One region of the Scandinavium manionii genome, then DNA from elsewhere that is predicted to be linked to it. Evidence: predicted binding sites of a transcription regulator. Region 1 holds the regulator's gene; the other holds the start of a gene.

Region 1 (15,941 bases):
ATGGCAACGAACGCCACGCTGGGCAAAGAGGTGCCGGTCGCCGGGACCTACGCGCCGGTCGATGCGCATCCGCAAGGCATTACCGCCGTTTTACTGGCTCCTATCGACGGTCTCTATAATCACCAGACCTACGTCGCCGGCGCCATCGATGTGGCGTTGTTCGTGCTGATCATCGGCGGCTTTCTCGGCGTGGTGAACAAAACGGGCGCGATCGATGCCGGAATAGAACGGGTCACCGCCAAACTTAACGGCAAAGAGGAGTGGATGATCCCCATCCTGATGGCGTTGTTTGCCGCCGGGGGAACCATTTATGGCATGGCCGAGGAATCCTTGCCGTTCTATACATTGTTGGTGCCAGTGATGATGGCCGCCCGGTTCGACCCGCTAGTGGCCGCCGCTACCGTGTTGCTCGGCGCGGGTATTGGTACATTAGGCTCGACCATCAACCCATTTGCCACGGTGATCGCCGCCAACGCCGCCGGGATCCCTTTTACCCATGGCATGCTGCTGCGTATTCTGCTGTTGGTGGTGGGTTATCTGATTTGCGTCTGGTGGGTGATGCGTTACGCCCGCCGCGTGCGCAGCAATCCTGCGGCGTCCGTCGTCGCCGACGCCTGGGAGAGCAATCGTGCACATTTTCTCGGGCAGCGTTCCGAAACCCGGCTGGAATTTACCTCCACCCGCAAAACCATCCTGTGCATTTTCGCCGCGTCGTTTGCGGTAATGATTTACGGTGTTGCAGTCCTGGGCTGGTGGATGGCGGAAATTTCCGCCGTGTTTCTGGCCGCCGCCATTGTCGTGGGAGTGATTGCGCGAATGAGTGAAGAGACATTCACCCAAACCTTTATAGACGGTGCTCGCGATTTACTCGGTGTCGCACTGATCATTGGTATCGCTCGCGGTATTGTAGTGGTGATGGATAACGGCATGATTACTCACACGATTCTTCACAGTGCTGAGGATCTGGTGTCGGGTCTGTCAACCATGCTATTCATTAACGTCACTTACTGGCTGGAAGTGCTGCTCTCCTTCCTGGTGCCCTCCTCTTCAGGGCTGGCGGTGTTAACGATGCCGATCATGGCCCCGCTGGCGGATTTCGCCCACGTACCGCGCGAGTTGGTGGTCACTGCCTACCAGTCCGCCTCAGGGATAGTCAATCTGATGACGCCCACCTCTGCGGTGGTCATGGGCGGTCTTGCCATCGCCCGCGTGCCGTATGTGCGCTATCTGAAGTGGGTCGCACCGTTGCTGGTTATCCTGACGTTATTGAACATGCTGTTACTGAGCCTTGGCGCCCTGCTGTAGCAGCCCCAGCGTCCTGCCTGGTGGTTTTTCAGCCACCGGGCCAGCAGCCGGCACGTCGATAATGTTAATGATTACAGGATACAAAGATGATCAAGGATTACGGTGATTACTCTGCCAAAGAACAACTTCAGCTGACCGTCTGTCAGCGTCTGATTGCAGAGAAAAGCTATCTCTCCCAGGAGGAAATCCGTCGTGATTTACAGCAGCACGGCTTTGATTGTATCAGTCAGTCCACCGTCTCCCACCTGTTAAAACGGCTTGGCGTCATTAAAATCCGCAACGCCAAAGGGCAAAAAATATACTCCGTTAATCCCCAACTTGGGCCCACGCCGGATGCCACCCGATCAGTGTCAGAAATGGTGGTCAGCGTCGAGCATAATAGCGAGTTTATTCTGGTCCATACTATTGCGGGATATGGACGCGCCGTCGCGCGGATCCTCGACTACCATGCGTTACCCGAAATTCTCGGTGTGGTGGCGGGCAGCAGCATCGTGTGGGTCGCCCCGCGCAGCATCAAACGAACCGCACTGGTGCATAAGCAGATAAATTACCTCCTGCGCACGCGTTAGACGCTATTCTGATTAAATACCAAAGAGTGATATCCTGAATACTCATTCAGAATATCACTCTTTTTTCGTTTATATATTCCTCTGTTAAGCTCTTTCCCATCACTCTCTCCTCTGACGGCGAAGGTGCAAATTCCTCTGCACCATGTACATTTAATTTACAATAAATAAACATAACAGCATATAATCTTGCAATATGCACATGAAGTGACTAATTATTTCTGAAATGATCGGTTATTGTCGATCGATGTCACAGAAACATCGCCATTTCCAGATAAAATACCTGCGCTTTCACTCATTCATGAAGGTATATATTATGGAAAACAATAGCCGACTCATGCCCCATATAAGGCGGACAACACATATCATGATGTTTGCCCACCGCAATAGCTTCGACTTTCACTTCTTTAACGCCCGATAGTCTTCTGACTACGGGCGTTCAGCATACAGGTCATTCCTGACTTCCTGATAATGCAGGCATTTGCCTGTAGCTCCTGCGCTCGCCTTAGTAAATTCTGTATTCCGGCAACCGGGCCGGTGGAATTTATGACTTCAGAAAAAGCAATAACCTGATTTCATTATCAGCGGGTCACTATTGCCTTTTCACCGGAATAATCAATTTCGTATTTTAGAAATTGAGGACCTGCTATTCCTTGAAATTAAAGAGATGAAAAATGTCAGAATTAAAAATTGCCGTCAGTCGCCATTGCCCTGATTGTTTTAACAGCACCCGCAGCATTGTTGACACATATAACACGCAGTTTATCGATGTCGCTGCCGCGGTATTATCTGTAAAAGATGTCGAGTGTGGGAAACTCGATGAAATAGACACCACGGGCTATAACCTGCCAGTATTTATCGGTATTAATAAAGACGAAATCGTGCCCGCAGAATATCTGTCGCGTATTCATGGGGTGTTTGAACACGATGAAACACGCAACGACTTCTATGGCCGTCAGCTGGAAGCCGCCGCGCATAAATATGAAACGCAGCTGCGCCCGCCGTTCTTCCGCGCATTAGTGGATTACGTTAATCAGGGCAATAGCGCGTTCGACTGCCCCGGCCATCAGGGCGGTGAGTTTTTCCGTCGCCATCCGGCGGGCAATCAGTTTGTCGAATACTTTGGTGAGACGCTGTTCCGCTCAGATCTCTGCAACGCCGACGTGGCGATGGGTGATTTGCTGATCCACGAAGGCGCGCCCTGCGTGGCGCAGCAGCATGCGGCTAAAGTGTTCAACGCCGACAAAACCTATTTCGTCCTGAACGGCACGTCATCGTCGAATAAAGTGGTGCTTAACGCGCTGCTGACACCGGGCGATCTGGTCTTGTTTGATCGCAACAACCACAAATCCAACCATCACGGTGCGCTGTTACAGGCTGGCGCCACACCGGTATATCTGGAAACCGCGCGTAACCCATATGGCTTTATCGGCGGGATTGATGCGCACTGCTTTGAAGAGACTTACCTGCGGGAATTGATTGCCGACGTCGCACCGCAACGTGAACGGCTGGCTCGCCCTTTCCGTCTGGCCGTCATTCAGCTTGGGACCTACGACGGCACCATTTATAACGCCCGTCAGGTGGTCGATAAGATTGGGCATCTGTGTGACTACATCCTGTTTGACTCCGCATGGGTCGGCTACGAACAATTCATTCCGATGATGGCCGAATGTTCGCCGTTACTGCTGGAGCTTAATGAAAATGATCCGGGAATTCTGGTTACTCAGTCGGTCCATAAACAGCAGGCCGGTTTTTCTCAAACCTCGCAAATCCACAAAAAAGATAGCCATATCAAAGGCCAGTCGCGCTACGTCCCGCATAAACGCCTGAACAACGCCTTTATGATGCATGCCTCCACCAGCCCGTTCTATCCGCTTTTTGCCGCGCTGGATGTCAACGCGAAAATGCATGAAGGCGTCAGCGGCCGCAATATGTGGATGGACTGTGTGGCGAACGGCATCGATGCCCGCAAACTGATCCTCGAGAACTGCCATCATATTCGCCCGTTTGTACCGCCGGTCATTAATGGCAAACCGTGGCACGCCTGGCCTACCGAGCAAATTGCCCGCGACCTGAGTTTCTTCCATTTCGTGCCGGGTGAGCGCTGGCACGCGTTTGAAGGCTACGCCGAACATCAGTATTTCGTCGATCCGTGCAAGCTGCTGCTGACTACCCCCGGCATTGATGCCGACAGCGGTGAGTACGACGCGTTTGGCGTTCCGGCGACTATTCTCGCTAATTTCCTGCGTGAGAATGGTGTGGTGCCTGAGAAGTGCGACCTTAACTCGATTCTGTTCCTGCTGACCCCGGCGGAGGATATGGCGAAGCTGCAACAACTGGTTGCACTGCTGGTGCGCTTTGAAAAACTGCTCGAGAACGACGCACCGTTGCAGGAGGTTTTACCGTCGCTGTATCGCCAGTACGAGCATCGCTACGCCGGATATACCTTGCGTCAGCTGTGTCTGGAGATGCATCAGCTCTATGCCCGTCACGACGTGAAACAACTGCAGAAAGAGATGTTCCGCAAGACGCATTTCCCGCGCGTCAGCCTGAATCCACAGGAAGCGAACTACGCCTATCTGCGAGGGGAAGTTGAACTGGTGGCGCTGCCGCAGGCTGAAGGTCGCATTGCGGCGGAAGGCGCGCTGCCTTATCCGCCGGGCGTGCTGTGCGTCGTGCCAGGGGAAATCTGGAGCGGTGCGGTACTGCGTTATTTCACCGCGTTGGAAGAAGGCATCAACCTTCTGCCAGGCTTCGCGCCAGAACTTCAGGGGGTTTATGTCGAGGAAGTCGACGGTCGTAAGCAGGTGTGGTGCAACGTTATCAAGTCGCGTGATGCTCAACAGCCGCTGATGAAAGGGGAATCATTATGAGCAAATCGAACAAAATGGGCGTCGTTCAGCTCACCATTTTGACGATGGTGAACATGATGGGGTCCGGAATAATCATGCTGCCGACCAAGCTTGCGGAAGTCGGCACGATCTCGATTATCTCCTGGATGGTGACCGCCCTGGGCTCAACCGCCCTGGCGTGGGCGTTTGCCAAATGCGGGATGTTCAGCCGTAAATCCGGTGGCATGGGCGGCTATGCGGAGTATGCCTTCGGCAAATCCGGCAACTTTATGGCCAACTATACCTATGGCGTGTCGCTACTGATTGCCAACGTGGCGATAGCCATTTCAGCGGTGGGTTACGGTACCGAACTGTTTGGGGTCACGCTCAGCCCGATTCAGATTGGGCTGGCGACCATCGGCGTGCTGTGGCTGTGCACCATCGCCAACTTTGGCGGAGCGCGGATCACCGGACAAATCAGTAGCGTCACCGTCTGGGGTGTCATTATTCCGGTCGTGGGATTGTGCATTATCGGCTGGTTCTGGTTCAGCCCGACGCTGTACGTAAATTCCTGGAACCCGCACCACGTGCCGTTCTTTAGCGCGGTCGGGTCATCAATCGCAATGACGCTGTGGGCGTTTCTCGGTCTGGAGTCTGCCTGTGCCAATACCGATGTGGTGGAAAATCCAGAGCGTAACGTGCCGATCGCGGTTCTCGGTGGAACGCTGGGTGCCGCGGTGATTTACATCGTCTCCACCAACGTGATTGCCGGGATTGTGCCTAACGTCGATTTAGCCAGCTCTACAGCCCCATTCGGGCTGGCCTTCGCGCAAATGTTCACCCCGGAAGTCGGGAAAGTGATCATGGGCCTGATGGTGATGTCGTGCTGTGGTTCGCTTCTGGGCTGGCAGTTCACTATCGCTCAGGTGTTTAAATCCTCGGCGGACGAAGGCTACTTCCCGAAAGTGTTTTCCCGCTTATCCCGCGCAGAGGCGCCGGTTCAGGGCATGCTGACGATTGTCGTCATCCAGTCCGGGCTGTCGCTGATGACCATCAGTCCATCGCTGAATAATCAGTTTAACGTGCTGGTCAACCTGGCAGTCGTGACCAACATTATTCCATACATCCTGTCGATGGCGGCGCTGGTTATTATTCAGAAAGTGGCGAACGTCGCGCCGGGCAAAGCGAAAGCCGCGAACGTGGTGGCGTTTATCGGGGCGATGTACAGCTTCTATGCGCTGTATTCGTCAGGTGAGGAAGCGATGCTGTGGGGGGCAATTGTCACCTTTATGGGCTGGACGCTTTACGGGCTGGTGTCACCACGGTTTGAATTAACGAATAAACATAGTTAACGAAAAGGGGAGCCTGTCGGCTCCCCTTCACACATTTACGCGTTTACGCGTTTTTCAGCACTTCACTCACAATCTCTACCGCTTCTTTCTCAATCTGCTTACGGTGCTCGGCACCGAGGAAGCTTTCGCAATAGATTTTGTAGGCGTCTTCTGTGCCAGATGGACGTGCTGCAAACCAGCCATTTTTGGTCATCACTTTCAGGCCGCCAATGGATGCGCCGTTACCCGGAGCCGCCGTCAGACGCGCAGTGATGGGGTCACCGGCCAGCATATCGGCACTCACCATCTCCGGAGAGAGCTTAGACAGCGCGGCTTTCTGGGCTGAAGTCGCAGAGGCCTGCAGACGGTTGTAGCTCGGTGCGCCAAAGCGCGCGGCCAGTTCGTCGTAATGCTGCTGCGGGTTTTTGCCAGTGACGGCGGTGATTTCAGCCGCCAGCAGACACATGATGATCCCGTCTTTATCGGTAGACCACGGCGTGCCGTCGAAACGCAGGAAGGATGCTCCCGCGCTCTCTTCGCCGCCAAAACCAAAGCTGCCGTCGAACAGACCGTCAACAAACCATTTGAAGCCTACTGGCACTTCCACCAGCTTGCGGCCCAGATCCTCAACCACACGGTCAATCATCGCAGACGACACCAGGGTTTTACCCACGGCGACATCTTTGCCCCACTGTGGACGATGCTGGAACAGATAGTTGATCGCTACGGCCAGATAGTGGTTCGGGTTCATCAGACCCGCCGGCGTCACGATACCGTGACGGTCGTAATCCGGGTCATTGGCAAACGCCAGGTCGAATTTGTCACGCAGTGCCAGCAGACCCGCCATCGCACACTCTGATGAGCAGTCCATGCGGATCGCGCCATCTTTATCGAGGTGCATGAAACGGAATGTCTGATCGACGTGATCGTTCACGATGGTCAGATCAAGCTTGTAGAACTCTGCGATACGTTTCCAGTATTCGATCCCGGAACCGCCCAACGGATCAACGCCCAGCTTCAGGCCCGCTTTCTGAATGGCTTTGATATCAACGATATCCGCCAGCCCTTCGATAAACGGCTGAACCAAATCTTGCTCTTTGATATGCCCGGACGCATACGCTGCATCCAGAGACATGCGCTTCACGCCATTCAGGCCATCAGCCAGTAATGCGTTTGCGCGGTCTTCAACCACTTTGGTGACGTTGGTATCAGCCGGGCCACCGTTTGGCGGGTTGTACTTGATACCACCATCGTCCGGCGGGTTATGGGACGGGGTGATGACGATACCATCAGCCTGTGCGCCACCTTTTTTATTGTGAACCAGGATAGCGTTGGAAACCGCAGGCGTTGGGGTGTAGCCGTTGTTTTCCTGCACAATAACGTCCACACCGTTGGCCGCCAGCACTTCCAGTACAGAAATGATCGCCGGCTCTGACAGGGCGTGGGTATCCTTGCCGACGTAGCATGGGCCGGTAACGCCATTTTTTGCGCGTTCTTCCGCAATCGCCTGCGCAATGGCCAGGATATGCGGTTCGTTGAAGCTGTGACGTGCAGCGCTACCACGGTGGCCGGACGTCCCGAATTTTACCGCATGTTCTGCGTTACCCACTTCCGGCTTCAGCACGTAGTACTGAGACGTCAGCTGGGCGACGTTGATCAAATCACTCTGCTGTGCAGGCTGACCCGCACGGTTATGAGTTGCCATTGCCTGGTCCTTCTTATGCTTAGATGGTGCCGCAAACCTTTTCAATTAATTCCGCGGGGAACTGCATTGACTGCATGATGTGTTCGACCATGCTGCATTTACGACCGGTATTGGTGTTAGTGATAACCCAGTAAGGGGTTTCTGGTACCTGCTTAGGCTTGGTCTGATTGCCGTTTTTCAGTAGCGTTGCTTCGTCAGAGGCGAAGTAAACGCGCGTACGGCCATGCAGCGACTCGGTAGCCAAAGCAAATGCTTTGCTGTCTAAGGCGTAAAGTGTCGTCAGCACCAGCAGGAAACGGTTGACCGCTTTTTTCTGCTCAGCGTATTCGTCAGAAAGCATCAGCTCGCGCATGGCACGAACGTTATCTTTCAGTGAGGACACTTTTTTAACCGCAGCGACGACCGGTGCAGACGCGGGGGCCGGGGTTTCTTTGGCTACGGTTGCTGCCGCCGCCTGCGATACGGCAGAAAATTTCAGCATGCGCCGTAAAATGTCGGATGCGCTCTCGCCAATGTGCTTAGTGTGGCTGGCAATAAAGCCGTAGAGTTCGTCATCAACTTCGATCGTTTTCATCTTAATCCAGTGAGATATCTTTTCTGAATACAAGTTGTTGGGATTATAAGGACAAAACCCAACAGCGGATAGCGTGTCGGCAAAAACTCAGACGACTACTGAGTGTTGCAGCCGGGCGGCAGAATGTTCAACATGATACCCTAACCCGACGTAGCGAAAAAAAGAACTTTGCCATGAAATTAAACAGCCGAGCGCAAACTGCACAAAACCTGCACACTAATTCTCCCATCGTCCTCGTTCACGGCCTTTTCGGTAGCCTTGATAACCTCGGGATCCTCGCCCGGGATCTGGTTGTCGACCACAATATCCTGCAAGTCGATATGCGTAACCACGGCCTTTCCCCTCGCGACCCGGAGATGACCTACGCCGCAATGGCGCAGGATCTTGTCGATACGCTCGATGCCAACAGCATTGAGAAGGCGATTCTGATAGGCCATTCAATGGGCGGTAAAGCAGTGATGGCGTTTACGGCGCTAGCCCCTGAACGCGTTGAAAAACTGGTGGCAATTGATATTGCTCCGGTAGCTTATCAGGTGCGCCGTCACGATGAGATTTTTGCCGCCATTAACGCCGTGACCGACGCGGGCGTGTCCAGCCGCCAGCAGGCTGCGGAAGTCATGCGTCAGAATATAGATGAAGAAGGCGTGATTCAGTTCCTGCTGAAGTCGTTCGTCGACGGCGCGTGGCGCTTCAACGTGCCAGCATTGTGGGATCAATACCCACATATCGTTGGCTGGGAACCGATTCCTGCCTGGGACCACCCTGCTCTGTTTATCCCTGGCGGAAATTCGCCTTACGTCACCACGGAGTATCGCGAGGCGTTATTGGCACAGTTCCCGCAGGCCCGCGCGCATGTGATCGCGGGTGCCGGACACTGGGTTCACGCAGAAAAACCGGATGCGGTGCTGCGTGCGATTCGCCGTTATCTGGCAGAATGATTAAAATCCGAGCAAGCAAGCGCCATTGTGCCTCCCGGCGTTGGCGTGCGGGTTTCGCTGATGTATGATTGCGCGCTATCTGCGCCGGGCCTGTCGTCTGGCGGCTTGTTTCCCCGAAGTCACTCTGAATCATGGCAAAAGAACAAACGGACCGAACGACATTAGATTTGTTCGCAAATGAGCGTCGCCCGGGAAGGCCGAAAACCAATCCGCTCTCGCGCGACGAACAATTACGCATTAATAAGCGTAATCAGCTTAAACGCGACAAAAGCAACGGTCTCAAACGCGTTGAGTTGAAGCTCAATAACGATGCCGTGGATGCGCTTAATGAACTGGCTGACGCCAGAAATATGAGCCGCAGCGAGCTTATCGAAGAGATATTGTTGCAACAACTGGCTGCATTACACGGCCAGGAACTTGTCTGAAAATACGGCAAAAAATCACTTTCATTTAGCAGAGAGTGCAGTACGGCGCGATTGCAGTTTCCGCGCACTTCTCCTCCTGCTATCATTGCCTTTATCTGTGGGCAACATTCCACCATCATTTCAATACGTTTCAAGAGGTTATTTTACTCATGGCAATCACAGGTATTTTTTTCGGCAGCGACACCGGTAACACCGAAAATATCGCGAAGATGATCCAGAAGCAGCTTGGCAAAGACGTTGCCGAGGTGCATGACATTGCCAAGAGCAGTAAAGAAGATCTCGAAGGTTTCGATATTCTGCTGCTGGGTATCCCGACCTGGTACTACGGTGAAGCACAGTGTGACTGGGACGACTTCTTCCCGACGCTGGAAGAGGTAGACTTCAACGGTAAGCTGGTCGCACTGTTTGGCTGTGGCGATCAGGAAGATTACGCAGAATATTTCTGTGATGCGTTGGGTACCATCCGCGACATCATCGAACCGCGCGGCGCAACTATCGTTGGTCACTGGCCGACCGAAGGCTACCATTTCGAAGCCTCTAAAGGTCTGGCTGATGACGCCCACTTTGTGGGTCTGGCCATTGACGAAGATCGCCAGCCGGAGCTGACCGCTGAGCGTGTCGAAAAATGGGTGAAACAAATCTCCGAAGAGCTGCACCTCGAAGAGATCAAGAACGCCTAATGATTTAGTACGGTGCAGCATTCGTACTGCGCCGTATTAGCGATAAGTTGTGTTAAATTAATAGGTAAAAGCAATCAAATTAATCGCTACAAATTTTTAACTTTTGAGCACATATCTGTACAATGTCACCTGTTTTGACGAGGTCGGATGTTTCGCTTTGCAGATGATGCCTCGTTTTTGAAAAGCATACTTTGCTCAGGGTTTACGGTTCCCATTTAGGGCAGGCAGTCCTATAATGAGACGCATTATCCTGAATTCATTCTTAGTAATACTTCCTCATAGGGAAGTGTATCGCCTAGCAACAGGACTGATTCCGCATGACTGACAACAATACCGCATTAAAGAAGGCAGGCCTGAAAGTCACGCTTCCTCGTTTGAAAATTCTGGAAGTGCTTCAGGAGCCGGACAATCACCATGTCAGTGCGGAAGACCTTTATAAACGCCTCATTGATATGGGCGAAGAAATTGGTCTGGCAACGGTTTATCGCGTTCTGAACCAGTTCGACGATGCCGGCATTGTCACCCGCCACAACTTCGAAGGCGGCAAGTCTGTTTTCGAACTGACTCAGCAGCATCATCACGATCACTTAATCTGCCTCGACTGCGGCAAGGTTATTGAGTTCAGCGATGACTCTATCGAAGCGCGTCAGCGTGAAATCGCCACTCGACATGGCATTCGTCTGACCAACCATAGCCTTTATCTTTACGGCCACTGCGCAGAAGGCGACTGCCGTGAAGATGAACACGCACACGACGCCGCTGAGAAATAATCAGCGTTCGCTCAAAAGCAAAAAGCCAACCTCGCGGTTGGCTTTTTTTTGGCATAAATTTCAGGCAATCACAGAGGCCGATAGTTGAGGGTTATGGCTTTGTGGTTGTGGTCGTCGTGTTGTTGTTACGAATTTCCTTCCAAATCTGGTCACAGCGGGCTTTCACCGCCTGATCGTTGCCAGTACGCGTTGCCTGGATGCACTGTTGATAATCCAGAACCCGCACGCTTTCCTGATTGGCAAACTGCTGATGTGACTTCTCGGTTTTCAGTACGTCCAGCACATTCTGACACGCCTGAATTTTATCCGGGTTGCCTTCAGCGGTGTTAATACAAGCGCTGTACGCCTCTTTGAGCTTGTTATCTTCCTGTGGCGTCTGGGGTTGCGTGCATGCGACAAGTCCGGATGCCATCATCGCGATGAGAATCAATTTTTTCATGATACGGCCTCATAGGCGCGCGGCGACGTTAACGCTGCCGCGCGACTTGTCAGAAAATGGTGAACGGGGCGATAACGATGAATTTCACGTCACGCTCATCCTGGAAGATGTTGCCGTAACCCCCGCCATAGCTCGGGATGTCGGAGTGGTTGTCGTATTGAGTAAAGTGCAGCTTGAACAGCGTGCCTTTCGCTCGCCCTTCCTGAACGGTGTACATCGCATCGAGGCTGTAAGCTGACTCTTTAATTTTATTCGAGGAGATATCTTCGCGCTGACCTGCGCTATTGATAAGCCAGTCAGACGGTTTGGCATCCCAGGCATAAACATAAGACGCGCCCACAGCCCAGCCCGGCATATCCCAGTTTTTCAGATCATACATACCGCCAAAGAACACCGCTTTTTCGCCATTGGCGTTGAAATCTGAGCGGTTATCCCACCAGATATCCAGTCGGCCGTTGGAAGACGCATAGGTTGGGGTCATACGCTGAAGGAAGTAACCCTGTTGCCCTTCCGCTTTTACCCATGTTCCTTCGAGACGCAGGTCAACAACGTCGCCCACTTTATAACCGAGGGTCAGGGCCTGTAACCACGCGGTACCGTCATAGATATCGTTGATAGTGTTGCTACTGACGGTGTCACGCGCACCGTAGAACTGGTAGCTGGTCGAGAGTGGCGCCCCGGCAACATCAAATTTATAGCTGGCTTTGGCGAAGTACTGATCCATAAAGCCTTCTGCCTGACCAAATGCGGCTTCGAGCACCAGGTCATTTTTGAAGTCGTATTTAGCACCGATGGAGTGCAGGTACTCCACTTTGGTTTTCTTGTCGTTCTGATAGAAATGGTCAGTTTCGAGGTGCCATGGCGCTTTGTACTCGTTGGTCCACATATACGAGAAGCTCAACGCACCGGCATCGCCGTAATCAAAGTTTGCCCCGGCTTCAGCACCCTGATAAGTACCAGGCATAAAGCTCCAGTGCGGTGCTAACAAAGTCTGGCCAGTAGGTTGAATATAACCTGCACGCGCCCAGGTCGGCCCCAGTTTAAATTTCGCGGCGGCTTTATACAGGCTGATCCCGCTCTTATCGCCAGACCAGTCTTCGTCATAGCCTTTGTTAACAGAGGAGAACGCGATTTCGTTTGGGTGACCGCTTTCGGCGGATTCAGCCATTTCGATTGCGGTGAAGGCCGCAATATCCAGGCCGATAAAATCTGCAGCATAACCCGACTGGAAGTCGAGGTTGGCGTTCCAGGTGGAGTGAGAAAGGTTGGTTTTGTACTTATCGCCGTCGGTTACATCTTTACGGTCACGCTCACGCTGCCAATAATAGATGCCGCCGGTTAAGGTTGAATCGTCTACGAATCCTGCTGCACTGGCTTGCGGAACTGCAATCCAGCCCGACATTGCGGTGACCCCGGCAATAGCCAGCGCCAGCGTACTACGTTTGCCACTGAACGTACGCATGTGTATATCCTCTTTGACTTTTAAAAACGCGTTCGCAAAGCGAACAACGATAAAAAATAAGTACTGCAAAAAAGTAGCGAGGCAGAAAAGTCCTAACGCTATGCATGTAGACTATTTTTCGCGACGCGAATTATCAATCCTTTTTCCGCACAAAAACGCAAGATTATGACAGGGCGCACATATTTAATTGCGTTTTGTTACATATGCACGTTTCAGCATGAAGCCACGAGAACCGCTAATAGCAGGGGATTCTAAAAAAGAAGGGAAAAATGACTCTGAAAAATGTAACAAGACCGGGGCGCTGTTTCATGAATGAAAATGATATTATTTCGCATCACAAAAATGACATAAAAAAGCGCCGCATTGCGCGACGCTTTTTACTTTTAGCAGAAGCGAAACTTATTCGCCCGCTTTTGCCCAGGTATCACGCAGGCCAACGGTACGGTTAAATACCAGCTTATCTGCGGTGCTGTAGCGGCTGTCGAGACAGAAGTAACCTTCACGTTCGAACTGGTGCGCTTTACCCTCTTGTGCGGCTTTGAGCGACGGCTCAGCATAGCCCTGCTTGATAACCAGTGATTCCTGGTTAATGACAGACAGGAAATCTTCCGCCGCGCCCGGGTTTGGTACGCTGAACAGACGATCGTACAGGCGAATCTCAACCGGCAGCGCGTGGTGTGCGCTTACCCAATGGATAACGCCTTTCACTTTACGGCCATCAGCCGGATCTTTGCTCAGGGTTTCCGCATCGTAAGTACAGAAGATGGTGGTGATGTTACCTTCCGCATCTTTCTCTACGCGCTCGGCTTTAATGACGTAGGCATTACGCAGACGCACTTCTTTACCCATCACCAGACGCTTGTACTGTTTGTTCGCTTCTTCACGGAAATCAGCACGATCGATCCAGATCTCACCGCTGAACGGCACATCACGGCTGCCCATTTCTGGTTTGCTCGGGTGATTCGGCATGGTGACGATTTCGCTTTCGCCCAGCGGGTAGTTTTCGATAACCAGTTTAACCGGATCGATAACCGCCATCGCACGTGGCGCGTTTTCATTCAGATCTTCACGAATGCAGGATTCCAGAGAAGCTATTTCAATGGTGTTGTCCTGTTTGGTCACGCCAATGCGCTTGCAGAACTCGCGGATAGACGCGGCGGTGTAACCACGACGACGCAGACCGGAGATGGTCGGCATACGCGGGTCATCCCAGGCTTCCACATGCTTGTCGGTCACCAGCAGGTTCAGCTTACGCTTGGACATTACGGTGTATTCCAGGTTCAGGCGAGAGAACTCGTACTGACGCGGATGAACCGGGATGGAAATGTTGTCGAGCACCCAGTCATACAGACGACGGTTATCCTGGAATTCCAGCGTACACAGCGAGTGTGTAATGCCTTCCAGCGCATCGCTGATGCAGTGGGTGAAGTCATACATCGGGTAGATGCACCACTTGCTACCGGTCTGGTGGTGATCGGCAAATTTAATGCGATACAGCACCGGGTCACGCATGACGATGAACGGAGACGCCATGTCGATTTTGGCACGCAAACAGGCTTTACCTTCTTCGAAACCACCCGCACGCATTTTTTCAAACAGCGCCAGGTTCTCTTCCACGCTGCGGTCGCGGTGCGGGCTATTTTTGCCCGGCTGCGTCAGGGTACCGCGATATTCTCGGATTTCATCTGCGGAGAGTTCGTCCACATACGCCAGACCTTTGTTGATAAGCTCAATCGCATACTGATGCAGCTTATTGAAGTAATCAGAGGAGTAGCAAATCTCGCCGGACCAGTGGAAACCTAACCACTCAACGTCTTGCTTGATGGACTCAACGTATTCGATGTCTTCTTTCACCGGGTTGGTGTCATCGAAACGCAGGTTGCATTGGCCCTGGTAATCCTGAGCAATGCCGAAGTTCAGGCAGATAGATTTTGCATGACCGATGTGCAAATACCCGTTCGGCTCAGGCGGAAAACGGGTATGAACGGTCGTGTGCTTACCACTGGCCAGATCTTCATCAATAATCTGGCGAATAAAGTTAGTCGGGCGGGCTTCTGCCTCACTCATCGCGGGTTCCTCAAGGCGTAAACAACATATAACGGCGTATGATCTTATAAGCTGCGTGCGGAGACAACCCTTACTTAGAGAAAAAGCGCGGTTAGCTGTTGATCTGGGTTGTCTTGCCCCATAAAAAAGCGGCGGAGGATAACCCCCCGCCGCTAAGGCATATAAACTTTACAGCTATACTCAGGAACGATTACTTGCCTTTAATCTCATACAGCGGTGTGACGCCTGCAACAACCTGACCCTGCGCCTTGATAACCAGGCCGCTGAAGTCGTCGATGTTGCTGCAAACCACCGGGCTAATCATTGAGCGTGCGTTGGCGTTCAGGAAGTCCAGATCCATTTCCAGGACTGGCTGACCTGCAACCACTTCGGCACCCTCTTCCACCAGGCGAATGAAGCCCTGGCCGTTCAGCGCAACGGTATCGATACCCATGTGGACAACGATTTCCGCGCCATTCTCGGTTTCGAGACAGAACGCATGATTAGTATTGAAGATTTTAACGATGGTGCCTGCTGCCGGAGAAACCACCGTTTTTTCGGTTGGTTTCACTGCCACGCCGTCACCGACAGCTTTGCTGGCGAAGGCTTCATCAGGAACCTGCTCCAGCGCAACCACATCACCGGTCACTGGCGAAACCAGCGTGGCGATAGTCGCTGCGTTTGGCACCGCCTGCGGTTTTGCCGTTGCAGGTGCCACGACCGGAGTTGGCGCGGCTTCTGCCGCAGCGACCGGGCCGGTGGTTTTCATCGCGTTAGCGATTTTTTCTGCCACGAAGCCAACGATAATCTGCACGCTGGTTTTGTTCAGACGAATCACACCCGACGCACCCAGGCGTTTCGCCAGCGCT
Region 2 (15,941 bases), on a different contig from region 1:
GCGTAATTCCCCTCTCCAAAATGCATGTAGCGGATGTGACCTTTGGCATCGATGAAATAGTGCGCGGGCCAGTACTGGTTATTGAACGCCTGCCAGATACTGAAATTGTTATCGATGGCGATCGGATAAGTGACGCCGAGTTTTTTGGCTTCTTTGGTGACGTTATTGATATCTCTTTCGAAGGCGAACTCAGGGGCATGCACGCCAATCACCACCAGGCCCTGGTCGCGGTATTTTTCCGCCCAGGCTTTAACGTACGGCAGCGTGCGCAGGCAATTGATGCAGGAGTACGTCCAGAAATCGACCAGCACCACTTTTCCGCGCAGTGATTCAGCGGTAAGCGGCGGCGAGTTCAGCCATCGCACCGCGCCGTTCAACGAAGGCATCATTCCAGCATCAACCAGCGCAGGCACATTTTCATTGGTAGCGGATGCCAGCGTCGCAGACGGTTTCCTCGCGGAAAGCGCACTCTCAGGTTTCAATTTTTGAACTAACGTCTGCTCGATCCCGCCGGTGGAAACGGTCGACAAACGCGCCAGTACGCCGGTATCGAGGCCCAGTGAAATAGCGGCGACGCCCAAAAGCATTGCCGCACCCAGCCCACGGCGGATCCATTCCCCCACGCCGAGCGAACGTTTCATGGCGCTAAAAACTTTGCCGCCAATTAATAACGCCAGCGCCAGCGAGGTCACCGCCCCGGCAGCGTAGGCCAACAGAAGTAGCGTTGAACCTGCGTTCGCGCCCTGCAAAGCCGCACCTGTTAAGACCAGGCCAAGAATGGGCCCGGCACACGGCGCCCATAACAACCCGGTCGCCACACCTAATAGCAACGAACTGCCCGGCCCGGCCGAGCGGCCAGAAGTGATTTTTTCGGAAAGCGTATTCCCGGCATTAACCAGCGGATGCATCAGGCGTTCGCCGATCTGCGGGAACAGCAAGGTAATGCCAAATACCGCCATCAGCACTAACGCGGCAATGCGCCCGTACTGATTCGCGGCCACCACCCAACCGCCGCCGACCGCCGCCAGGGTAGCAAACAGCGTAAACGTCAGCGCCATGCCGAGCAGTAACGGTAGCCCCGAGCGAGTAAAAGGTTGGTCTGAGCGGGCGAAAACAAACGGCAGAACCGGGAGAATACAAGGGCTGGCAATGGTCAGCAGACCGCCAAGATAAGCAAGAGTAATGACCAGCATAGTTGAAGCCTCAGCAAGGACAACGTGGAGGTGATGTCCTGACTGTAGCGGGGTATTGGTTACGGGATCCTCGCGGAATATTTACATTTTTGTGATAACTGCGGGAAGCGCCCTCCGCGAAGGAGAGCGCTGGAAGGTGTTATAGATTCCCTACGCCGCCATCAACCAGTAAATCGGTCCCAACGATATACGCAGATTCATCGGAGGCCAGAAATACCGCGGCTTTTGCCAGTTCAGACGAAGTGCCTAAACGCCCAATCGGCACCAGTTGACGGATACCCTCGCGCAGTTTTTCCTCTGCCACGCCGTTGCCCAGTTTACCCAGTGCCGGAGTTTCTGTTGGGCCAGGGCTTAAGCCGTTGACACGGATCCCTCGCGGATGAAGCTCGCCCGACAACGTGCGTGCCAGTGACAGTATTGCCGCTTTACTGGCGGCGTAAACGCTGCTCTGCGGTAAGCCAATCCGGGCGCTCACTGACCCGCAGACAATCACCGATGACGGATTCGCCAGCATCGGTAACAGCGCCTGGATGAGGAAGAACGGCCCTTTGAGATTGGTGCTCATCAGACGGTCATATGCGTGTTCATCCCACGCCTCAAGCGACTGATGCGTGACATCACCGGCGTTAGCGAAAAGGATATCCAGCCGTGGCCACTGTTCGCGTAATGCACCGGCCAACTGTTGTTGTTGGCCTAAATCGCCCGCATCGCTTTTGAGAATCAGCACATTTTCACCGAGCTGCTCCCTCGCGGCCAGCAGGCCTGATTCGCTGCGTCCGGTTATCGCCACCGTCGCACCTTCCTCCAGGAACTGGCGAGCTGTTTCCAACCCAATGCCGCTGGTGCCGCCGGTAATTAATGCGTATTTGCCGTTAAGTCTGCCCATTATGTCACCTCATATTTAGCTGGTGACGTCATTATTTGCGCTATAGTATCTTTTAGATAGTAGGCACCTTTTGGATACTAAGGCACGCCATGGAATGCATTGACGAACGACGGGAGTCCGCATGACAAAAAATATTTACCTGGTGCCAACCGCAGGGTCGGATTGTCCGATGGTTGGTTTTGTAAACCTGATTGCCGGGAAATGGGCGATCCCTATCCTCTATCGGCTGATCCTGATTGATGAGCCGGTCCGATTCAGCGAATTACAGCGCGCGGTCGACCCTATCACCCAAAAAGAGCTCACGCGCCAGCTGCGCCAGTTTGAAGCGCGCGGGTTGTTAACCAGAGAGGTATTTGCCGAAGTGCCGCCGCGTGTGGAATATCAGATTACCGCACTCGGGAAATCACTGCGCCCGACGCTGGATTCATTGGCGGAATGGATGCGGGAGAATGCCGCCGCGATGAGGTGAAGACTAGCCCGGCAGCAGAGCACCACCGGGCGAAACATACGGAAATTACAGTGCAGATTTAAGACGTTTAACGGCTTCGTACAGTTGCTCTTCGGTGGCAGTCGCGTAAGAAAAACGCAGCGTTTTCTTATCCGCATGATCGCTAAAGAAGAACTCGCCCGGCACGTAAACCACACCTTTTTCCAGCGTCTGCTTCAGCCATTTTGTGGTGTCGAAGTCATACCGGAACTGCGCCCACAGGAACATACCGCCCTGTGGCTGATTAAAGGTGATGTGATCGCCGAGTTCCTCTTTCAGGAAGCGCGACAGCGCCAGGCATTTTTGCTTATAGGCATCACGGATCAGCGCGATTTGCGGGTCAAGGCGATTCAGGGTCAGATACGCCGCCACCAGAGATTGGGTAAATGAGTTGGCGTGAAGATCGGTCGCCTGTTTCACAATCGCCACTTTCTGTTTCATCCATTCCGGCAGAATAATCCAGCCCACACGCAGGCCCGGTGCCAAAATTTTTGAGAACGTCGACGTGTAGACCACGCTGTCATGGTTACCCAGTTCAGCTGCGGTCTGGAACAAGGTTTTCTGACGTTCTTCGGTAAAGCTGATGGCGCCATAGGGGTCGTCTTCGATGATCACGAAGTCGTGTTTAATCGCCAGTTTGACCAGTTTTTCACGACGTTCGGCGCTCAGCGTAGTCCCGCTCGGGTTACCGAAGGTCGGCACAATGTAGACCGCTTTGATGCGCGTCGTGTGCAGCAGTGTTTCGAGCTCATCGACGAGCATCCCATCGGCGTCGCTGCCCACCGACTGCACGGTGGCGTTGGTCAGACTGAGAATTTGCAGGGTCGCCAGATACGTTGGACGCTCTACAACAAACACATCGCCCGGATTAGCAAGCGAACGGATCAGCAAATCCAGCGCCTGCTGAGAACCCGAAGTGACCAGCAGACGGTCAGCCGTGGTGTCAATTCCACGAGATTGACACAGCCCGACCAAATGATCGCGTAATTCGACGGTCCCTTCTGTTAAACCGTACTGGAACGCCTCACCGAAGTTCTCTTCGACGACGAGCTGCGTGGCCTGGATAAGCCCTTCTTTATCGAATAATTCTCCCGACGGGATGCCGCCAGCCAGTGAAATAACGCCTGGCATTTTACTGTGTTTTAACAGTTCACGAATGGCGGAAGGTTGAAGCTGTTGGATGCGGTCTGCGAGGTGATTGCTCTTGCTCATGTTTTTTCTCTCGTTTTTATTCACCTAAAATATACATAGCACCCAAACGAATAAGCAATGCCTTTAACAATCAAAAGCAAAAAACCACGCCAGGCGTGGTTTTTATGCGCAACAGACTCAGTTCAGTGCAATACGCACCACGCTATCCGGGCCTTTGGTGGTGTTGTCTTCATTAAATTCCTGCTTGACCGTTACATACAGCGACTGTCCATCCGGCGAGATAAGCAGGCTATTTGGATGACTGTCAAAAGACCAACTGTGTTTCACTGCATAACTGGTGGCGTCCAGCTGCAGTACTTTCTTCGATTCACGCTGGCTGATATAAATTTCGTTGCGCTTATCATTAAATTTAATCCCTAACGCATCACCTTCAATGCGTTTAAGCACCTTGCCAGTCCGTTCATCAATGACCAGCGTCACTTTGGCTTTGGAATCGTCAGTCACGAACAGCCGACCGGTTTTGGCGTCTTCCGCCATGTTCAGGAATAAATACGTTTTTCCGTCGCCTGGCGTCCAGCGCTGTTCTATTTTGTAGGTTTCAGGATTGATCGTGAGAATTTCCCCGCCCCCGTTGGCTGCATAGATACGCTGAGTGACCGGGGAATAGATAATGCCAGTGACCCATTTGCCGGCATTTTCAATCCGATGTTTCAGCGTCATGGTGTTTGCGTCGACGACCGAAATAAAACCTGGGTCCGCGACACCGCCGATAAACAGCATGCCGTTGTGCCAGAAGATTTCTCGCGCGCCCACCGGGTCGCCGTCTTTGTCTTTGCCTTCAAACATCAATCGTTGCAGCACTTTTCCGCTTTCGGCATCCACTTTCGATACCCCACCGTCCAGCGTGTTGGTGGTGTAAAACAGCTTCCCACCAGGATCCATCGTCATGCCGAAGTTTTTGTAATCGGTAAAGGTCTCACCGGTTTTTTTCAGCGTAGCCGGATCAAGACGATATAACGCCCCGCCGTTTACATCTTTAAAACCCTGTGCGCTGGCGACGTACAGGGCCTTTGTTTCTGGCAAATACACCATTTCATACAGTCCATCGCCTATCACCTTTTCCGACACGCCAGTCACCGCAGTTTGCGCCTGAACGTTAAAGGTCGACAGGCTGAAAGCCGCGGTCATCGCAAGGGCGATTGTTGTTTTGTACTGCGCGAAGGGAAATAGCATCTGAAACTCCGTAATAGGAAAGAACCCTGCCCAAAATGGGAAAATCGGTGTGGCTTTTATATTAATGAGAATCATAAGCATTTGCGTTATTTCTGTAAACCCATTGAAAAACAGGGTTATCAGTCGGTTGCTGATTCACAAATTGTTACATATAGAGCTAAACTCTTGCGCGACGACGCAAAAGCAAATAATTATTATTACCATTCTTATTAAGTCGTTCTCCGCTTTTCACGTACCAGGCCATGAGAGAGCCAGGGCATCCACAGAAACGACAACGCTTCACATAACAATAATTCTGACAGGAACCTTTATGTTTTTTATCTGCAAGGAAGCCAGCGGCGGCCCCCGCACGTCTGGCAAAAAGTTAATGACCGTTTCACTGCTTGCGTCAGCTATCCATGCCCTGCTCTATTCACCTCAGGCACTTTCTGCCAGTCCTGAGAGCGAACAAACGATGATCGTCGAAGGCAGCAGCGGTACGGACAGCGACGAAACGCATGATTACAACGTGAAATCGACTCATGCGGGCACCAAAATGCAGCTTGCTCCGCGTGATTTACCGCAGTCTTTCAGTGTGATCACCGAGCAGCGCATGAAGGATCAGGATCTGGAAAATGTCGGTGATGTACTGACGAACACCACCGGTATTTCAGCACAGGTGGTGGACAGCGAGCGCTCGACCTACTTCTCACGCGGATTTGAAATCAGTAATTACACCTATGACGATATCCCCACCTCCGTTAGCGACGTGTGGAACTACGGCGATGCGGCATCTGATACGGCGATTTATGACAGAATAGAAGTGGTTCGCGGTGCAACGGGCTTGATGACCGGCGCAGGAAGCCCGGCGGCGTCGGTGAATATGGTACGCAAACATGCCGACAGCAAAATATTTACCGGCAATCTGAGTGCCAGCTACGGCAGCTGGAACGATCAGCGCTACGTGGCCGATCTCTCTGCCCCGCTCAATCAGGAAGGTTCCGTGCGTGCCCGTGTGATTGCCGGTTATCAGGACCAGGACGGCTGGCTCGACAGGTACCATAAGACCAAAAAATTCTTATACGGCGTTATTGATGCCGACGTAACCGACAGCACCCTGCTCTCATTGGGTTATGACTATCAGGAAAGCAACACCGATAACCCGACCTGGGGCGGTCTGCCAACGTGGTACAGCAACGGCAAGCGTACCGATTACGATCGCAGCCTGAACAGCGCCGCAGACTGGACGCGATATAACCTGAATTCGCGCAAAGTCTTTGCCAATCTGACTCACACCTTCGACAACGGCTGGATCTTCCGCGTGAACGGCACGCACGCGGAGCAAACGTTTAACGACAAGCTGCTTTATGTGATGGGCAATCCGGACGAAACCACCGGCGCAGGGACCACCGGTTTTGGCAGTAAAGACCGCGGCGAACGTCATCTGGACTCCATCGACACCTACGCCAGTGGCCCGTTTGAGCTGTTGGGTCGTCAGCATCAGCTGGTGGCCGGCGTGAGTTACAGCCGTCAGCATAATTCAACTTTTAGCGCCGATGGCCCGTTGGACAGCGAACAAATGGGTATCTTCAACAATGGCTGGACTGGCAATGTGGTCGATCCGCAATGGGGTGACTGGTATCAGAACGCCGATGACATCGTAAGACAGAAATCGGCTTACACCGCAGCCCGCCTGTCTCTCGCCGATCCGCTGTCACTGATCCTGGGGGCGCGCTACACCCAGTGGAGCACTATCGGCAGCAGCGGTGACATGAGCAAAAACAACATTACGCCATACGGCGGTTTGGTGTATGACATCGATGACACCTGGTCAGCGTATGCCAGTTACACCTCTATCTTCCAGCCGCAAACCAAACGCGACTCAAGCGGCCAGTATCTTTCACCGATTACCGGGAAAAACTACGAAACGGGGCTCAAATCCGACTGGTTCAACGGCAGCCTGACGGCTACTTTCGCGATTTTCCGCATCGAACAAGAAAACGTCGGGCAGGAAGTGGAAGGTGAATTTGTGAATGGCAGCAGTGAGCAGGCCTATCGTCCGGCGAAAGGCGCCGTCAGCAAAGGTGCGGAATTTGAATTAAACGGTGCCCTGACGGATAACTTGCAGATGACATTCGGCGCGACGCGTTATGTGGCGCGGGATTCTGAAGGCCGGTTTAACAGTAATATGCCGCAGACCACCTTCAAGCTGTTCACCCGTTATCAGGTGCCCACGCTGGCAGACCTGACCATCGGCGGTGGGATGACCTGGCAGAATAAAACCTTCCAGGATGCAATTGGGCCAGACGGCGAAACGCAGCGTGTTTATCAGGGAAGCTTCCCGCTGGCGAGCCTGTTTGCCCGATATCAGGTCAGCAAACAAGTCGCCGTTCAGGCGAATGTTAACAACCTCTTCGACCGCAGCTATTATAGCTGGCTTGGCGACTCGGCGGTGTACGGCGAACCGCGGAATGTCTCCGTCAGCGTAGGGTATACCTTCTGATGTTCTCGCCCTGGCGCTCGCCGGGGTCTCTTTTTGAAGTCTTAAGCCGCTCTCGCCTGTTCCGTCCTACTCCTTTCCATCGCTATCGTTGACAAGTCATCGGTGATCGCACACACTAAATGTGTACCAAGTACATTTTTATGTTCAGTACACTATCTTCCTCTTCAGAGAATCACTATGAATAAATCCCTGATTGTTATCTTCACAACAATCTGTCTCGATGCGGTGGGCATTGGTCTTATCTTCCCTATTCTTCCACGTCTGCTGGAAGACGTGGCGCACACCACCCACATCGCACCGTATATTGGCATCATGACGGCGCTGTATGCTGCGATGCAGTTTGTTTTCGCCCCGATGCTGGGCGCGTTAAGCGATAACATTGGTCGTCGACCGGTGCTGCTCATCTCCCTTGCCGGCGCGGCGATCAACTATGTTGTGATGGCGTTCGCGCCTCATCTTTGGATGCTGTTTGTTGGCCGTGCGATTGCCGGGCTGACCAGCGCCAACATTTCCGTCGCCACCGCCTACATCACCGATATTTCAAAACCTGAACAACGCGCGCGCCGTTTTGGCCTGTTTAACGCCATGTTTGGCATCGGCTTTATTATTGGCCCGGTGTTAGGCGGCGTGCTGGGCGATACCTGGATTCGCCTGCCGTTTCTGGTGGCTGCAGTGCTTAACACCTGTAACCTACTGATGGCGCTTTTTTTATTGCCAGAATCGCGCGTTCCGGCGCATCGTTCACTGAAACTTTCCGCGCTTAATCCTCTCCAACCGATGCGTTGGGTATTTTCAATGAAAAAGCTGATGCCGCTGGTGCTGGTCTTCTTCATTCTTAGCGCAACCGGTGAAGTATACGGTACCTGTTGGGCGCTGTGGGGCTCGGACACTTTCGCCTGGAACGGCATGTGGATTGGCCTGTCGCTAGGCGCGTTTGGCGTGTGTCAGACGCTGGTTCAGGCGTTTTTACCCGGCCCGGCGACCCGTCTTTTTGGTGAACGGGGCGCGGTTCTGGTGGGTGTCGCCTGCTCCTGCTGTGCGCTGGTGATCCTGGCCTTTACCCGTGAAGGCTGGGTGGTGTTCGCGATAATGCCGCTGTTTGCGCTGGGCGGGATTGGTGCTCCGGCGTTACAGGCGCTCGCCACCCGGCAGGTCGATGCAGATCGTCAGGGTCAGTTCCAGGGCGTGCTGGGGTCAGCCATCAGCCTGGCGTCGATTATCGCCCCGCTCGGCTTTTCGTCATTCTATTTTGTCGTACAGCAAAGCTGGCCAGGTGCTATCTGGCTATCAGTGGTTGTGGTGTACGCTATCGCGGTGCCGTTAATTATTCTGGGCACGCGTAAAAACGTTGACGCTGAATCCACTGATGCTGCGTAATTAAAGGAGAAACCATGTCTGAAGTTACCGACCGTCGTGCCAGAAAGCGTCTGGAAACGCGCCGCAATATTTCTTACGCCGCGACCGGACTGTTTGCAGAAAAAGGGTTTGATAACGTCACCATTGATGAAATCGCATCGGCGGCAGACGTCGGAAGAATGACGGTGTTTAACCACTTTCCCCACAAAGAAGATATGTTTTTCGACCGAGACGATGAGATTCGCCAAACGGTGGCCGACGCGCTGCGTCAGCGCAAGGACGCTGAGTCTCCCATTGAATCATTGCGCCTGTTGGCTCATCGGCTGATTGCTGAAGATCGCCCTTTCTTGCAGTTTTCCGACGCCAGCCAGGGGTTCATTGCAATCATTAAAGGCAGTGACACGCTCAAAGCGCGGGCCAGAGCGATTCGGGATGAAGTAGCAAACGGCGTGGCCGTCGAGCTTGCGCACTGTGCGGGGCGTGAAGACGTAGATGCAGATGCAGATGCGAGGCTTGCGGCTGCGCTACAGCTGGCCTGCTGGAGTACGGCGCTCATCAGCGCCCATGAGGAATTTGCGCAATCTCTCGACGCTACCCGGGCCGCCGCGACCTTTCTGAAACTGGTTGATAAAGGGGCCGCCGGGCTCAACGCGGCATTAGCCGGAACGCCTTACGTCTGATTAGCCTTCCGAACCCGCCGAGGCGCGTTTATCAAAGCGCTCGGCAAGGTTCGCCAGCGTGATATCCGCAAACTTCGCCAACAGCTTTTGTTCCGCTTCTGCCAGCACGCTTCCCAGCTCTTCATTTACGGCGGCTTCGACCGCGCAATTCGGATGCTCATCCCCGCTGCCAATGGCAAAAAGCTGCTTTACCCCGACCCCCTGATATATATCCAGTAGTGTTATTTCATTGAGGTCTTTCGCAATACGCCAACCGCCGTGATGCCCCTTCTCGGATGCCACAAAACCGGCATCCCGCAGCCCTGCCAGCGTGCGTCTGACGACGGCGCTATTGCTTCCGAGCATATGCGCGATTTGCTCTGAGGTGAACGCTTCGTTGCGTCTGGCCATGTGCAGCAGCACATGCAGCATTCGTGACAGCTTATTATCCTGGCGCATTGATGACTCCGCGAAAACGATTTCATGTATCTTACAATGTTACGTGAGATTGACAAGGCGATAAGTCATGTGATTTTATAAGTCACATGAAATCCCTTCCCTGCTCCAGGAGAAAACCATGAGCTCATCACCAACGTCTGCGCAGTTCTGGGACGATCGCTACGCTAACATTTCGCCGGTGTCGAATGGCAAACCGGGCACCATGCTGGTGCGCTTTACCGGAGATCTTTCCCCGGGTCGGGCCCTTGAACTGGGATGCGGCCGTGGTGACGATTCCGTCTGGCTCGCGAAACACGGCTGGCAGGTCACCGCCGTTGATATTGCTAAACAAGCTCTCGCCTATGCCGCTGCCAATGCCCGTCGAAATAACGTTGAAGAGAGCATTCACTTCGAACAGCATGATCTGTCGCTGACGTTTCCTGAGGGAGAATATGATCTGGTTACAGCGTCGTTTCTGGAATCGCCCGTCGATTTTGGTCGCCAGATGGTTTTGCGAAAGGCTGCAGCCCTTGTTGCACGCGGCGGCGTGCTGCTGATTACCTCTCACGGCTCGGCGGTTTCGTGGTCGGATCATCGACCGTCCCCCTTCCCCACGCCTGATGAAGCACGGGCTGAACTGCGACTGGGCGATGACGCATGGCAGTCCATTTTCGTCGGAAATATTGAACGGCTGGCGACGGGACCAAACGGCGAAACCGGGGACATTTTGGATACTGTGCTGGTTCTGAAGCGGTCCTGAGCACCAATACCGCCAAGACACAAAGTCAACACAGTTAATTATCATTATATTTACTTTTAGAGGCGCGTCATACTTCTGGAAAATAGATTATTTCGTTTATTATGCACTTAAAGTGCATGAATTTAGGCTTTAAAAGGCGCTCAGACGCCTTTTTCATTTGGATATTTATTCAAATATGCTGTTAAAAATTACTTCCACAACATCTCATTCCTGCGCTTCGCCTGATGCTAAATTTTAAAAAAGTGTTAAATTTATACTCACATAGTCAGTAACGCTATGGACCACGGTTAATTAAGAACATATTACTTACAATACTTAAGGTTCATCATGGATAAGTTATCTTACGCTTCAGATAGCAATACATCTGCCTGGAATACCTACCTGCAACAAATCGAGCGCGTTGCGCCCTACCTGGGCGAGCTGACCCGTTGGGTGGATACCCTTCGTCATCCGAAACGTGCGCTGATTGTCGATATTCCAGTACAGATGGACGATGGCACCATCCGTCATTTCGAAGGTTATCGGGTGCAGCACAACCTCTCCCGCGGCCCGGGCAAAGGCGGTGTGCGCTACCACCCGGATGTGGATCTGAACGAAGTTATGGCGTTGTCTGCCTGGATGACCATCAAATGTGCTGCGCTGAACCTGCCTTACGGCGGCGCAAAAGGCGGCATTCGCGTTGACCCGTTTGCCCTGTCGGAAGGCGAACTTGAGCGCCTGACCCGTCGCTATACCAGCGAAATCGGCATCATTATCGGGCCACAAAAAGACATTCCTGCTCCAGACGTTGGCACCAACGGCAAAGTGATGGCGTGGATGATGGATACCTACTCCATGAATCACGGCAGCACCATTACCGGCGTCGTCACCGGCAAACCGATTCACCTTGGCGGCTCTCTCGGACGTGAAAAAGCGACCGGCCGCGGCGTGTGGATCAGCGGCCGTGAAGTGGCGCGCCGGGCAAACATTCCGGTGGAAGGCGCTCGCGTTGCAGTGCAAGGTTTCGGTAACGTCGGCAGCGAAGCGGCTCGCCTGTTTGCCGCATCGGGTGCGCGCGTGGTAGCGATTCAGGACCACACCGCCACGCTGTTCAATGCGATGGGCATCGACATGAACGCCCTCACCGCCTGGCAGATTGAACACAAACAGATCGCCGGGTTCCCGGGGGCTGAAACCATCGCCAGCGAAGCGTTCTGGGACGTTGAAATGGACATTCTGATCCCGGCCGCGCTGGAAGGTCAGATTACCCGTCACCGCGCGGAAGCGTTGAAATGTAAACTGATCCTCGAAGGCGCGAACGGCCCGACCTATCCGGATGCCGACGATATGCTTGCCAACCGTGGCATTATCGTGGTGCCGGACGTTATCTGTAACGCCGGTGGTGTCACCGTCAGTTACTTTGAATGGGTTCAGGACATGGCGAGTTTCTTCTGGAGCGAAGAAGAAATTAACGCGCGCATGGATAAAATCATGACCGACGCAATGGTTCACGTCTGGGAAAAGGCAGCTGAAAAATCCTGTTCCCTGCGTACCGCCGCGTACATCGTTGCCTGCGAACGCATTCTCCTGGCACGTAAAGATCGTGGTATCTATCCAGGTTAAGGCCTGAAAACGGTGAGTCGCCCCTCGGCTCGCCGTTATTTTATCGTGCGCAATCAGCGATACTTTTCGCAAAACTGCGCAATATCCTGGTGCTGAAAATCCGCTAAGCGTGCAACGATCGTTTCCAGCGGCCAGTCCCACCATGCGATGCGCTGCAATTCGTTGGCAATGGTCCCGGTAAAGCGCGGACGTAACAGTTTGGCCGGAACCCCGCCGACAATAGTGTATGGCGCCACGTCTTTAGTGACTACCGCCCCCGCTGCCAGAACCGCACCGTCCCCTACCGTAACGCCCGGCAACACAATGACCCCGTGCCCCATCCAGACGTCGTTGCCAATAACCACCCGCTCATCCCGGCGCCGGGCGAAAAAATCATGATCGCGGGTGGCGTTCGGCGAATAGTATTCCGGGCAATAGGTGATGCGGTGCTGTGATGCACGTTCCATCGGATGATTCGGCGCGCCGAGGCGAACATGGTTGGCAATCGCCACAAAGCGGCCTATTTGCGCATCGGCAATCGTGCAATATTCCCCAACGTATGAGAAATCGCCGAGAGACGAATACTCCAGCGCGCTGTGCGCCAGAATCTCACACTGTTGGCCAATCCGGCATTCGCGCAGACGCACGCTGCTTTCAATAAAGGTTTCGGCAAGTTTTACGGTTTTCATTAACGCACAGCTCCAGAGAGAATTATTGATACTCTATTGCCTGTTTGTTAACAAAAAATGACCAGCGTTTTCGGTTAAATCACACAGCCTGCGCTATGCTGTAAGCCGTTGAAACCGCGCTAGGGAGTCAAAATGGCTGACTGGAACCCGTCGTTGTATTTGCAGTTTGCGTCAGAACGTACCCGCCCGGCGGCAGAGTTGCTCGCCCGTATTGCTAAACCTTCAGCAAAACACATTGCCGATTTGGGCTGCGGTCCGGGTAACAGCACCGAGCTGCTGCGGGCCGCGTGGCCAGAAGCCGCCATTACCGGCGTGGATAACTCCCCGGCGATGCTGGATAAAGCGCAAAAAGCGCTGCCGGATTGTCAGTTTGTGAATGCCGATATTGTCACATGGCAACCCGAACAACCGCTGGACGTACTGTATGCCAATGCGTCGCTACAATGGGTGTCCGGACATTCAGCGCTGTTTCCGCATCTGGCCTCACTGCTGGCGAAAGATGGCGTGTTAGCGGTGCAAATGCCGGACAACTGGCAGGAACCGTCACATGCCTCAATGCGGCAGGTTGCCGCCGAGCTTGGGTACCCGGCGCACAGACGCATTCCGCTGGAAAGCGTGCAGAGTTATTACGATTTATTGAGCGGTAGCGGCTGTGAAGTGGATATCTGGCGGACGACTTATTTCCACCCGATGGCATCGCATCAGGCCATCGTGGAATGGCTGAGTGCCACCGGCTTGCGTCCTTTCTTGCAGGATCTGGATAGCGTCAGCCAGAAGGCGTTTTTGAGTCGTTATCTGCAATTACTGGAAGAACATTATCCTCGCCAGCAAAACGGACAGATCCTGCTGGCGTTCCCACGTTTGTTTATTGTTGCTCGCCGCATTACCAGCTGAAGTCGCGGACTAAAGAGAGGTCCCAGGCCGTCGCGAACAAGGAAACAAAAATGATAATGTTCACGGCGGTCTCAATTTTCTTTTCCATGATGATTCTCCTGTTGGCTCGATGGCCATGTTACTGGGAAAATCTTAATGATTTCTTACCCTGCACGGTTACAGATTCATCCGATAAAGTACAAACCCTTCCACATCGGTGAACTCGTCATACAGTTTTCGGGCCGGATTATCGGTGCCAGTGTGCCAGTAAACGCGCGACCAGTTCTTCTTTTTACCTTCATCAACCAACGCCTGAATCAGCTGGCGGGCAATGCCGTGACCACGCATTTCAGGTGCCACAAAAAGGTCTTCCATATAACAAATGGTAGATAATTCCCACGTCCCCTCATGCAAAACGCTGTGCGTGAAACCCACGACATCGCCGTTAACAACGGCAACGCGCCCGTAAATCGGAGACTGGTCGTTCATCATCCGCTGCCAGGTTTTCTCCGTCACGGACTCACGGACGTTTGACTGGTAAAAGGCGTTATAGCCATTCCACAGGGTGCGCCACTGGGTTTTGTCCTGGGGTTGAATGTCACGAATCAAAACGTCCATTGCGGATTTCCTTAGGTGAGTTGATAGCACTTATCGGGGAGCATTTTTGCTGGCACGTCTTTTTCATCATTCATTTGCAGCAGATCGATCTCGATCGCGTTAGTGATGGCGTCCAGCGGCAGGTCATTATTTTCCACCCCGAACGGTTCTTCAAGCTCTTCCGCCAAAACATCCAGGGATATAAAAGTATAAGAAATCAACATCGAAATGAACGGCGTCATGTAATGCAAGTCACTCACCAGTGCAAATGGCAGCATAATGCAGAACATGTATACCGTTCGGTGCAGGATCAGCGAATAAGCGAACGGCACCGGCGTGCCCGCAATGCGCTCACAGCCAGCCAGCACGCCCGACATATCATTGAGTCGATTATTGAGACTGTGGAACAGAATGTCCGATAGCACGCCTTGCTGACGATGTTCTGCCAGCCAGTTGCCCATCAACAACAAAATTCTGTTCGCGGGAGACTGTACCGCTAAAACCTGTGCGAGCTGTTCTGGCGTCAGGTATTTCTCCAGCGTTTTTTCCTGCGGTAAACGACGTAGCTGCATACGCAGCGAGTGCGCAAACGCGATTTGCAGACGCACAAATGCCGTCATATCCGTTTCCGGCGGCAGCGTGTTTTTGACTTCGCGCAGCAGCGAGCGTGAGGCAATCATCAACTGGCCCCAGAGCTGGCGAGCCTCGACGTAGCGTGAATAACAGGCGTTATTACGAAAACCAAGGAAAATGGCGATGGCGACGCCAAGAATACTGAACGGCGCGACAGTGAGCTTCACGCCTAGCGAGGTATACCAGGGCAGCAGAATGATAACCGCCACTGACAACAGAAAATTGAGAAATAGTCGGGAGAAAATCTTGGGTAACACCGCGCCGTGCCAGACAAAAATGCGGGGCAGCCAGTGTTCAGTCGGTCTGAGGATCATGAGTCACTATCAGTAAGAAAGGAAGGCTGCGTTATTTAACGTGATCCAAATCACTCTTTCAAGTTTAATGCGATATTTAGCTACAAAACAATAACAAGTGGTAGTTTTACTTTTCGCTCTATTCGGCTCATAATGTGAGCCAATTACGATATTATTCGGCTCAGAGGTCATCATGACGCAATGGATCTGGCAACAACCGGACTGGCCCGCTTTTCACTGGCGGGACGAAACCGTTTTGCCGCTGCTGCGCCAGCTGCAGCGTAAATCCGGCGTGCTGATTGGCCGCAGCGAAATGCAGGACGAAGACCGGCAAACGCTGGATGCGCTGCTGTCGAACGTGCTCGCCTCTTCGGCGATTGAAGACGAACGGCTCAATGCCCAATCGGTCCGCTCGTCTCTCGCCCGCCGTCTTGGCGTCGATGAAGAAACACCGTTCCCGGTATCCGAGCGCTCTGAGGGCGTGGCGTCGATCATGCTTGATGCCATCGACAATCGCCATGCACCGCTGTCTATGGCTCGTTTGAATCAGTGGCACCATTGGCTTTTTCCGCATGACCCCTGGTCCATGCACGCCGTTCATGCGGGAGAATTGCGCGGCGGCGAACCGA

What was found. Region 1 encodes Fur, which represses iron uptake genes when iron is present. Its sites were predicted from a motif close to ATAATAATGAGAACNACTATCAA; they were not measured.
Region 2: the regulator Fur is predicted to act here: its motif matches at 5,010-5,032, upstream of fhuE (ferric-rhodotorulic acid/ferric-coprogen receptor FhuE).

What each region holds. Positions count from the first base shown of each region.
Region 1 is NZ_JALIGC010000040.1:354,267-370,207, forward strand. It holds gene MUU51_RS19445 (YfcC family protein) at 1-1,305, shown strand, start outside; gene MUU51_RS19450 (arginine repressor) at 1,395-1,874, shown strand; gene speFL (leader peptide SpeFL) at 2,188-2,292, shown strand; gene speF (ornithine decarboxylase SpeF) at 2,546-4,744, shown strand; gene potE (putrescine-ornithine antiporter) at 4,735-6,054, shown strand; gene pgm (phosphoglucomutase (alpha-D-glucose-1,6-bisphosphate-dependent)) at 6,098-7,738, opposite strand; gene seqA (replication initiation negative regulator SeqA) at 7,758-8,312, opposite strand; gene ybfF (esterase) at 8,486-9,250, shown strand; gene ybfE (LexA regulated protein) at 9,382-9,675, shown strand; gene fldA (flavodoxin FldA) at 9,825-10,355, shown strand; gene fur (ferric iron uptake transcriptional regulator) at 10,673-11,125, shown strand; gene chiQ (ChiQ/YbfN family lipoprotein) at 11,217-11,564, opposite strand; gene chiP (chitoporin ChiP) at 11,614-13,026, opposite strand; gene glnS (glutamine--tRNA ligase) at 13,426-15,093, opposite strand; gene nagE (N-acetylglucosamine-specific PTS transporter subunit IIBC) at 15,284-15,941, opposite strand, start outside.
Region 2 is NZ_JALIGC010000035.1:42,900-58,840, reverse strand. It holds gene MUU51_RS06535 (cytochrome c biogenesis protein DipZ) at 1-1,193, opposite strand, end outside; gene MUU51_RS06530 (SDR family oxidoreductase) at 1,333-2,079, opposite strand; gene MUU51_RS06525 (winged helix-turn-helix transcriptional regulator) at 2,201-2,548, shown strand; gene MUU51_RS06520 (aminotransferase-like domain-containing protein) at 2,594-3,778, opposite strand; gene MUU51_RS06515 (YncE family protein) at 3,896-4,951, opposite strand; gene fhuE (ferric-rhodotorulic acid/ferric-coprogen receptor FhuE) at 5,262-7,433, shown strand; gene MUU51_RS06505 (TCR/Tet family MFS transporter) at 7,611-8,810, shown strand; gene MUU51_RS06500 (TetR/AcrR family transcriptional regulator) at 8,825-9,469, shown strand; gene MUU51_RS06495 (RrF2 family transcriptional regulator) at 9,470-9,907, opposite strand; gene MUU51_RS06490 (class I SAM-dependent methyltransferase) at 10,026-10,646, shown strand; gene MUU51_RS06485 (Glu/Leu/Phe/Val family dehydrogenase) at 10,974-12,248, shown strand; gene MUU51_RS06480 (DapH/DapD/GlmU-related protein) at 12,302-12,916, opposite strand; gene tam (trans-aconitate 2-methyltransferase) at 13,049-13,810, shown strand; gene MUU51_RS06470 (GNAT family N-acetyltransferase) at 13,967-14,407, opposite strand; gene MUU51_RS06465 (bestrophin family protein) at 14,419-15,333, opposite strand; gene MUU51_RS06460 (Fic family protein) at 15,503-15,941, shown strand, end outside.